Regions from separate parts of the Erwinia pyri genome, predicted to be linked through region 2. Evidence: predicted binding sites of a transcription regulator. Region 2 holds the regulator's gene; the other holds the start of a gene.
What was found. The regulator PurR, encoded in region 2, represses purine synthesis genes. The targets are predictions, from matches to a motif close to CANGCAAACGTTTGCNTG.
Positions count from the first base shown of each region.

Region 1 (5,021 bases), 770 kb from region 2:
AGAGCAGGCGGCGCGTGCCGAGAGTCTGGCCCTCAACGGTCAACTTGATCAGGCGATCAGAAGCCTGAGCAGCGCCAGCTCCGCCGTGCCGTTAGGCAGCCTGAAGCAGGCCCGCTACGATGCCCGCATCGACCAGTTCCGCCAGCTACAGGAACGGTTCCGCAAATATCAGAAATCATAATCAGGTAGAAAACATGTCGGAAGTGCAGATTTATCACAATCCACGCTGTACCAAAAGCCGGGAAACGCTGACGCTGCTCCAGGAAAAAGGGGTTGAGCCAGAAGTAATTCTTTATCTGGCATCGCCTCCGGACGTGGCAACGCTGCAGGCGCTGTTAGCTATGCTCGGCTTCAGCTCGGCACGGGATCTGATGAGGAAGAAAGAAGAGATTTATAAAACGCTGGCGCTTGAAGATAAAACGTTGAGCGAGGCGCAGCTGCTGCAGGCGATGGCAGAAAATCCAAAACTGATTGAGCGGCCAATTGTCATCAATAAAGGTATAGCGCGCCTGGGCCGCCCGCCCGAGCAGGTGCTGACCATCCTGTAAGGAGTCAGAGACCCAGCGCTTCCTTCACGAACGGAATGGTCAGCTTACGCTGGGCACTGATGGAAGCGCGATCCAGTTTATCCAGCGTCACAAACAGCGTACGCATCTCGCGATCCAACCGTTTCAGCAGGAAACGGCCCACATCTTCCGGTAGCTCAAACCCGCGTAATCTGGCCCGCAGCTGCAGCGCCTGAAGCTTGTCTTCATCGGACAGCGGCTGAAGCCGGTAAATCTGCCCCCAGTCGAGACGGGAAGCGAGATCGGCTAACTTCAGGTTCAGCTGCCGGGGAGGACGATCTGCAGTGATCAGTAAGCGGGTTCTGCCGGTTTCGAGAATGCGGTTATAGAGATCGAAAATTGCCATTTCCCAGGGCTCATCCCCGGCGATGCATTCGATATTGTCGATGCAGATCAGCGGCAGCTGCTCCATTCCGTCCAGCACTTCCGGCACGAACCAGGTACGCTTATCCAGCGGAACATAGCCCACAGCTTCGCCGCGGGCGGAGAGTTCTGCACAGGCGGCATGCAGTAAATGGCTGCGACCGCCCCCTTCACGCGACCAGAAATAGAAGTAGCTGCCATGCTCCTGCTGCAACGCGCTTTGCAGTGCGGCGATCAGCGAGGGGTTCTCCCCCGGCCAGAAACTGGCGAAGGTTTCATCATCGGGCAGATAGAGTGGCAAAGAGAGCTGTGCCGGTGTGTTCAGAAGCACCTCAGTAGTGATCGGGCAAAATCCGGCTGGAGTTTATCACAAGTTTCTTCCGTTAATAAACGCGGGCCGGATCTGCCGCTTTATGGACGATCCCGATCTTCAGGATCAAGCACCACTTCTTCCGGGCGCACCAGGCTGATGAGCTTAAAGATCAGGCTCAGCAGAACGCCCACGATGGTCGCCAGCGCCATCCCTTTCAGCTCGGCGGCACCAATATGTACGGTAGCGCCGCTGACGCCGATAATCAGGATCACCGAGGTGAGGATCAGGTTCTGCGCCTTGTTATAGTCAACCTTTGACTCGATCAGCACGCGGATACCGGAAGCGCCAATCACGCCGTACAGCAGCAGCGAAACGCCACCCATTACCGGCACCGGAATAGCCTGAATTGCTGCCGCCAGCTTACCCACGCAGGAGAGCAGGATGGCGAGGATAGCCGCACCGCCAATCACCCAGGTGCTGTAAACGCGGGTAATTGCCATCACCCCAATGTTTTCGCCGTAGGTGGTGTTAGGCGTGGAGCCGAAGAAGCCGGAGAACACGGTTGAGATCCCGTTAGCAAACATCGACCGGTGAAGGCCAGGATCTTTCAGCAGATCTTTTTTCACGATATTGGCGGTGACCACCAGATGCCCTATGTGCTCCGCAATCACCACCAGCGCTGCAGGCAGAATAGTCAGCATCGCCACCCATTCGAAACGGGGCTTATAGAACGTGGGCAGCGCAAACCAGGGCGCAGCCTCTACCGCAGACCAGTTCACAATCCCCATTGCCGAGGAGAGCGCATAGCCCACCAGCACGCCGATCAGAATCGGGATAATCGCCATAAAGCCGCGGAACAGTACGGAGCCAAATACCGTCACGGCGAGGGTGACCATCGAAATAATAATGGTTTTGCTCTCGACGGCAGCGCCGTTAGCAGGCAGCAGCCCCGCCATATTCGCCGCCACGCCCGCCAGCTCCAGGCCGATTACCGCCACGATTGCGCCCATCGCCGCAGGGGGGAACATCACGTCCAGCCAGCCGGTTCCGGCCTTTTTAACGATCAGTGCCACCAGACAGAAGAGCACGCCACAAAGGATAAATCCGCCCAGCGCCACTTCATAACCCAGCGGCAGAAGAAGTAATACAGGGGAGATAAAGGCGAAGCTGGAACCCAGATAGGCGGGGATTTTTCCCTTACAGATAAAGAGATAGAGCAGCGTGCCCAGCCCGTTAAACAGCAGCACCGTGGCCGGATTGATATGGAACAGGATCGGTACCAGTACCGTGGCGCCAAACATGGCGAACAGATGCTGGAAGCTGAGCGGAATAGTTTGCAGCAGCGGCGGACGCTCGCTGACGCCAATTGCACGACGAGTCATAGTATTACCCTTAGTTTACCCCAATAAAAAGCCGACTCTGCGGTCGGCTTGTCTGCATCATTCCTATTTCGTACCGAAGATCTTATCGCCTGCGTCGCCCAAGCCGGGGATAATATACCCCTTCTCGTTCAGTCCCTGATCAACTGACGCGGTGTAGAGCTCAACATCCGGGTGCGCTTTTTCCAGCGCGGCAATCCCTTCCGGTGCGGCAACCAGCACCAGCACTTTGATGCTGGTGCAGCCCGCCTTTTTCAGCAGGTCGATAGTGGCGATCATCGAGCCGCCGGTTGCCAGCATCGGGTCAACCACCAGCGCCATACGCTCTTCAATGTTCGACACCAGCTTCTGGAAGTAGGGCACCGGCTCCAGCGTCTCTTCATCACGGTAAACGCCCACTACGCTGATGCGCGCGCTGGGAACATGCTCCAGCACGCCCTCCATCATGCCAAGCCCGGCACGCAGGATCGGCACCACGGTAATTTTCTTGCCTTTGATCTGCTCAATCTCTACCGGACCGTTCCAGCCTTCAATGGTCACCGTTTCGGTTTCCAGGTCGGAGGTGGCTTCATAAGTCAGCAGACTTCCCACTTCTGAGGCGAGTTCACGAAAACGCTTGGTGCTTACGTCATGTTCACGCATCAGGCCCAGTTTATGTTTGACCAGCGGGTGTTTGACTTCCACGATCTTCATTGTTGTACTCCCGGAGTGTTAAGCTGCAAAAAAAAAATCGCGAGATTATAGCGCCATTTACGCCCGACGCCATATGACTTAGTGCAACTTCTGTTAATTCCTCCTCTGCCCCTTAAAGAATTGGCTAAAATTCAGTTATCCGCAACGCGTCATCAGATGGCACTCGCAAACGTTTGCCTGCGCTGTTAGAATTGCCGCGCTTTATTTTCCATACCACCAACCGCAAACCGCGTGGGGATCCGCAGTGACCGACAAAACCTCTCTCAGCTATAAAGACGCCGGCGTAGACATCGACGCGGGTAATGCTTTAGTCGACCGTATTAAAGGCGTAGTGAAAAAGACTCGTCGCCCGGAAGTGATGGGTGGACTGGGCGGTTTCGGTGCCCTTTGTGCGCTGCCGCAAAAATACCGCGAGCCGGTTCTGGTTTCCGGCACTGACGGCGTCGGCACCAAGCTGCGTCTGGCGATGGACCTTAAACGCCACGATACCATCGGTATCGACCTGGTCGCGATGTGCGTGAACGATTTGGTGGTACAGGGCGCCGAGCCGCTGTTCTTCCTGGATTATTATGCCACCGGCAAACTGGATGTGGAGACCGCAGCCAGCGTGATCACCGGCATCGCTGAAGGCTGTTCCCAGTCCGGCTGTGCGCTGGTGGGTGGCGAAACGGCTGAAATGCCGGGCATGTATCATGGCGAAGATTATGACGTCGCAGGCTTCTGCGTTGGCGTAGTGGAAAAGTCAGAAATCATCGACGGCAGCAAGGTGCAGGATGGCGACGTGCTGATTGCGCTGGGTTCAAGCGGCCCGCACTCCAACGGTTATTCGCTGGTGCGCAAAATTCTGGAAGTCAGCAAAACCGACCCGGAAGCGACTCAGCTGGAAGGCAAGCCGCTGGCTGACCACCTGCTGGAGCCAACCCGTATTTATGTCAAAAACCTGCTGAGCCTGATTGAACAGGTAGAGGTGCATGCCATCTGCCACCTCACCGGCGGCGGCTTCTGGGAAAACATCCCTCGCGTGCTGCCTGACAACACCCAGGCGGTGATTGAAGAGTCAAGCTGGCAGTGGCCTGCGGTATTTGGCTGGATGCAGGAAGCGGGCAACGTCAGTCGTCACGAGATGTACCGCACCTTTAACTGTGGCGTGGGCATGCTGATCGCCCTCAGCGCAGAGGAAGCGGACAAAGCGGTGCAGCTGATGAGCGACGCAGGCGAAAAAGCCTGGAAAATTGGCGTAATCAAAGCATCTGATTCCGATGAGCGTGTGGTCATTAACGCATGAAACGGCTGGTAGTGTTGATTTCCGGGCAGGGAAGCAACCTTCAGGCAATTCTGGATGCGTGTGAGCAGGGCCAGATCCGCGGCAGCGTCGCTGCCGTGTTCAGCAATAAATCACAGGCGTATGGTCTGACGCGAGCGCGTGAAGCGGGCGTGCCCGCCCATGCGCTGGCCGCTTCCCAGTTTGCGGACCGCGAGGCGTTCGATAACCAGCTGATGCTGGAGATCGATGCTTATGCGCCCGACCTGGTGGTGCTGGCTGGCTATATGCGCATTCTCAGCCCAGCCTTCGTGCAGCACTATGCCGGACGCATGCTGAACATTCACCCTTCCCTGCTGCCGAAATATCCCGGCCTGCATACGCATCGCCAGGCGATTGAAAATGGCGATGAAGAGCACGGCACCTCGGTGCATTTTGTGACCGAG
Region 1 covers NZ_CP132353.1:1,236,973-1,241,993, reverse strand. Annotated here, with positions in the region: gene bepA (beta-barrel assembly-enhancing protease) at 1-181, shown strand, start outside; gene arsC (arsenate reductase (glutaredoxin)) at 195-548, shown strand; gene hda (DnaA inactivator Hda) at 553-1,254, opposite strand; gene uraA (uracil permease) at 1,341-2,624, opposite strand; gene upp (uracil phosphoribosyltransferase) at 2,688-3,314, opposite strand; gene purM (phosphoribosylformylglycinamidine cyclo-ligase) at 3,559-4,599, shown strand; gene purN (phosphoribosylglycinamide formyltransferase) at 4,596-5,021, shown strand, end outside.
Region 1: purM (phosphoribosylformylglycinamidine cyclo-ligase) is a predicted target of PurR. The motif match lies at 3,477-3,494, and genes of this name have one in related genera.

Region 2 (5,021 bases):
CGCCTGATATCCGGCGTTACAGAGGGTTGATATGAATGCCTGCAGAGTTGCGCAACGATTGCCACGCGGAATAGCATGCTGACAGCCCTGTCAGGACTCTAAGTAATTGCGAAATACTTGTTATTATATGTTGCCTGAAATGAGTATATGCTCACGTCAGGCATAATTCAACGGAATATTGTTAGTGTGCTAATCAATTAATTCAACCTGTTAGCGTCCACCGTGCGCACCAGCCAGAGTCATCTCTTCCGCTTTCACACGCTGTAAAATATAGCCGATTATTGACAAAACAACAGTGGAGAGCATGACCAGCGAGGTGGTAAACAGGGAGCTGGTGATAAAGGTCGAGACAATCAGGCTGGCAATGCAGCACAAACCCAGCTGTAGCGTGTTCTGCAGGGCAGCCGCCTTGCCGCTGGATTGGGGGAAGGGCAGCAGGGCATTGGCGACCACAATCGGATAAATCGCACCATTCGCCAGCGCCATGCCGCAGAAAGGTAGCAGCAAAGCATACAGCGAAGGTTCCGGCAGTTGAGCGGCAATAAAGAAGGCGAGGATGCTGACGCCATAAAGAGCCAGTAGCCAGGGTAACAACGCTCGTCCCTCAAGGTGTTTCAGCAGCGTACGGCAGCCATACCCGCCAATCAGGAAAGCGAGCGTTTGCGGCACGTAGCTCAGGCCGATATCTCCAGGCGACATGCCCAAAGCCCCAAGAATAAAGGGCGACCCTGTTAGCCAGGCAAAAAAGCTGGCTGAACAGGCGGCGTAGATCAGCACGTTACCGCCGTAGACCGGGGATTTTAATAAGCTGATAAAACTTACCTTCTCACTGGCTGCCTGCGTTGTCTCTTTACGGGGCGATTTGAGAAACAGAGTAAAAATCAGCAGGGCAACCGCAATCAGCAATAGCGTGATAAAAATGGCCCGCCAGCTAAAGTGGTTAAGCAGCCAGGCACCCAGCAGCGGAGCCAGCGCTGGCGAAAGGGCTACCAGCGGCATAATAGAGGCAAAGACGCGGTTAGCCTGGGCGGCCGGATAGCGGTCAACCACCAGCGCCTGCCAGCTCACTGCGGCGGCACAGATGCCGATGGCCTGCGCAAATCGAAGCGCCAGCAGCAGGGAAGCAGATTCAACCCACCACATAGCGGCACAGCTGATGGCAAACAGGCTCAGGCCCATCAGCAGCACGGGCTTACGGCCAATACGATCGGACAGCGGCCCCCAGATCAGCTGACCGCTGGCAAAACCGGCCAGAAACAGGCTGAGGCTGGCGCTGATGATGCCCGCGCTGGTTTGCAAATCTTGTTGCATAGCGATAAAAGCAGGCAGGTACATATCGGTGGCGAGGAAACCCGCAACGCTGAGCAGCGCGAGGTAAACTATAAATCCTTTTCCAGGCATTTTTTTCTCTTTATGGGTAATGAATCGAACGCCGCAGAGTGTAATCGCGTGTCAATCAGCTTGTGAAACGGTAATATTTGCCTGTTCCCTCCAAAAAATTTGCAGGCAGGTTATGTGGTCAGAACACGCTTTGGAAGTCGTTGATGCCGTAGCACGCTCCGGCAGTTTCACCGCAGCTGCGGCAGAGCTGCATCGGGTCCCCTCAGCTATCAGCTATACAGTGCGGCAGCTGGAGGAGTGGCTGGCGGTTCCCCTGTTTGAACGGCGGCATCGGGATGTGGTGCTGACCGAAGCGGGACGGGTATTTGTGCAGGAAGGGCGTAGTGTTATCAAAAAAATGCTCGCCACCCGACGGCAGTGTCAGCAGGTGGCAAACGGCTGGCGCGGACAGATCAACATTGCCGTCGATCGGATAGTCAAACCACAGCGCACGCGCCAGCTGGTGGTGGACTTCTATCGCCACTTTCCGGATATGGAGCTGCATCTCTCGCCAGAGGTGTTCAATGGTGTCTGGGATGCGCTGGCCGATGGCCGGGTTGATGTGGCCATCGGGGCGACTCAGGCTATTCCGGTAGGCGGCCGTTTTGCCTTTCGCGATATGGGAGCACTGAACTGGCGCTGTGTGGTAGCGGCAGATCATCCTCTGGCGCAGCACAAGGAGCAGGTAATCATTGAAGAGGCGATCCGGGAGTGGCCTTCGCTGGTGCTGGAGGATACCTCGCGGGCACTCCCCAAGCGAACAACCTGGACCCTGGATAACCAGCGGCGGCTGGTGGTGCCGGACTGGGAAAGCGCCTTCGACTGTCTGTCAGCCGGGCTTTGCGTGGGCATGGTGCCGGGACATTTTGCCCGGCCTCTGTTGAAACAGGGCACGCTGCACGAGCTTAAGCTTGCTGCCGCTTTTCCCGACAGTCCCTGCTGCGTCAGCTGGTCTGAACAGCAGGCTTCACCGGCGCTGAGCTGGCTACTCGATTATTTGGGAGAAAGCGATACGCTGAACAGCGAATGGCTGCGTGAGGAAGAATAACAAAGCGGGTAAACAGCGCAGGCCAGGGGCAGAGTATGCCCCTGGCTGCAGGAGGAGAGAGGTGCACAAGTCGTTTAGCGGCGGTAATCCAGGAAAGGACCGTCGGCGACCGAGCGACGTTCAATCAGTGAAGGATGCACCTCAATGGTCTGCGGATCTTCCCGTTTGCTGGTGATGCGGTCCAGCAGCATATCGAAGGCGGTCTCGCCCAAACGCTCTTTTGGCTGATGGACGGTAGTCAGCGCTGGCGTAAAGTAACGGGCGTTGCGCACGTTATCATAACCGATCACCGATATATCCTGCGGGACCCGCAGGCCCATTTCGTCCGCAGCGCAAATTGCGCCCATGGCCATGACGTCACCGCCACAAAAGACCGCCGTCGGGCGCTGCTTTTGCGACAAAATCTGCTGCATCGCCTGATAGCCAGACTCCGGTTCGAAATCACCCTGCACCAGCCACTCTTTTCGCAGCGTAATATTGGCTTCAGCTAGCGCTTTCAGGAAGCCGGCATGGCGACCGCCGCCGGTGTTGCGCTCCATCTGCCCGGGGATCACGCCGATATCGCGGTGACCACGATCGATCAGATAGCGCCCGGCCAGATAGCCGCCCTCAAAAGCGTTATCCAGCACGGTATCTGTAAAGTCACCGCGGGACTCGCCCCAGTCCATTACCACCATCGGGATATTGCGGTTCTCTTCCAGCATCCTGATCAGCGGATCGGGATACTCTGAGCACATCACCAGCAGACCATCCACGCGCTTTTGCGCCATCATCGACAGATAGGCCTGCTGCTTTTGCAGATCGTTATGGGCATTGCCCAGGATCAGGGTATAGCCTTTTGCGAAGCAGCAGTTCTCCACCGCCTCGATAATCTCGGCAAAATAGGGCGCTTCGCTGGAGGTGGCTAACAGACCAATGGTTCTGGTGTGATTAACCTTCAGGCTACGGGCCACTGCACTGGGGGAGTAGTGCAGCGATTTAATTGCAGCCCAGACGGCCTCCCGCGTCTCTTCGGCGACAAAGCGGGTTTTATTGATGACGTGGGAAACGGTGGTGGTCGACACCCCGGCCTGTTTTGCCACATCTTTAATTGTTGCCATGAACTAGCTACTCCTGCGCTTATCTCAACATGTTGATAAGGCTGTTGTTAATCGTTTGCCTGGTAAGAATAAAACCTGACGTCTTAAATCATTTTTTTATGTTGCTGTCGGATTCGTCAGGAAGGAAAAGAGTGGTCACCCGCAGAACAGTGAAGATAAGCGAGCGTTGCGCAACAAAAAAAGAATTCTAACAAGGCTGAGCAGAGAAAACGAGATTTTTACCGCTAAGTATGGGAAAATTGGTAACACCATAAACTGTAGGGCTATTCAGGAAGAAAAATGGATACCGATTTAAAGTTCTCACTACTGACCACGGTTTGCGCACTGGCGATGATTATGGCGTTCAGCTTTACCGCCATCATGCACTAGTCTGAACAGGGGCCAGGCAACTGGCCCCTGTATCACTTTTAACGAATGGTTTTCGGCGTCATCATCCGACGGGCGCCAATATAGTGGCGCTGCCAGTAATCTTCGCCCAGCGCACTGACCTGGATATCCTTGCCGGTGCGCGGGGACTGAATGAACTTACCGTCACCCAGATAGACGCCCACATGATCGGCAGCGCCGCGGCCATTAATGCGGAAGAAGACAAGATCCCCTTTTTCCAGCTCATCACGTTTGATTGAGGCGGCATCGCGCAGGTGATACATCTCATTAGCGGTGCGGGGGATCTTAAATTTCACCAGATCTTTATAGGCATACCAGACCAGTCCGCTACAGTCGAAGCCGGTTTTCGGTGAGGTTCCGCCCCACTGATAAGGCTTACCCAGCTGGCCCATCAGTTTGTTCATCGCGGTTTCACGCGCCTTCTGATAGCGGGCACGGTGAGCTTTGCTCAACTTCAGCGGCGCCGAATCGAGATCGGCGGTCAGCGCTTCCATCTGCGCGGCTTTACCACGGTGACGCCCGTAACGTTTTTTACCCTCATTAACGCTTTTTTTGTTAACTCTGCTGGGGGTAGCGGCGGCAGTTGCCTGAGGTGCTTTCTTTTTAAGCTTGAGCTTCGGAGCGGAGGTTAAGCGGGATTTCTTGCTGGTGGACTCTTTCACTTTTTTAGTTGAGCTCGCTTTAACCGGCCTGCGTTTACGTCGCTCATCTTCCCGGGCTGGCGTACCGGCGTCCGTCTTATGATGATTAGCATTAACGGGAGCGTGTGGCGATGCGTGCGCCATATTAAAAAAGAGCTGAGCAAACGCCAGCATAAAGAGGGTGATGAGTAAACGCATCGTTACCATTAACAGTTTGTGCTTCGACCGGCGGCCAAAGCGTGCCAAAAACAGGGATATCTGCTTTGCAGCAGGCTCATTGGGCAATTCTAATCTAACTGTTTAACAAAAGGTAAGGTCTTTTTTGTTTCAATGATGCAGAACAAGTAAAACCTGTAAAAATAAGCCAAATCAGCTGGTTATCTGCGCAAACCTTATCCAGTTTACCGCCATCAGCGCTGCAATAATCAGAGGGAAATGTTATTTTAATGTATCCGCCTGGGCTTG
Region 2 covers NZ_CP132353.1:2,007,554-2,012,574, forward strand. Annotated here, with positions in the region: gene punC (purine nucleoside transporter PunC) at 211-1,401, opposite strand; gene punR (DNA-binding transcriptional activator PunR) at 1,514-2,428, shown strand; gene purR (HTH-type transcriptional repressor PurR) at 2,503-3,528, opposite strand; gene cydH (cytochrome bd-I oxidase subunit CydH) at 3,808-3,897, shown strand; gene Q3V30_RS09345 (C40 family peptidase) at 3,936-4,754, opposite strand.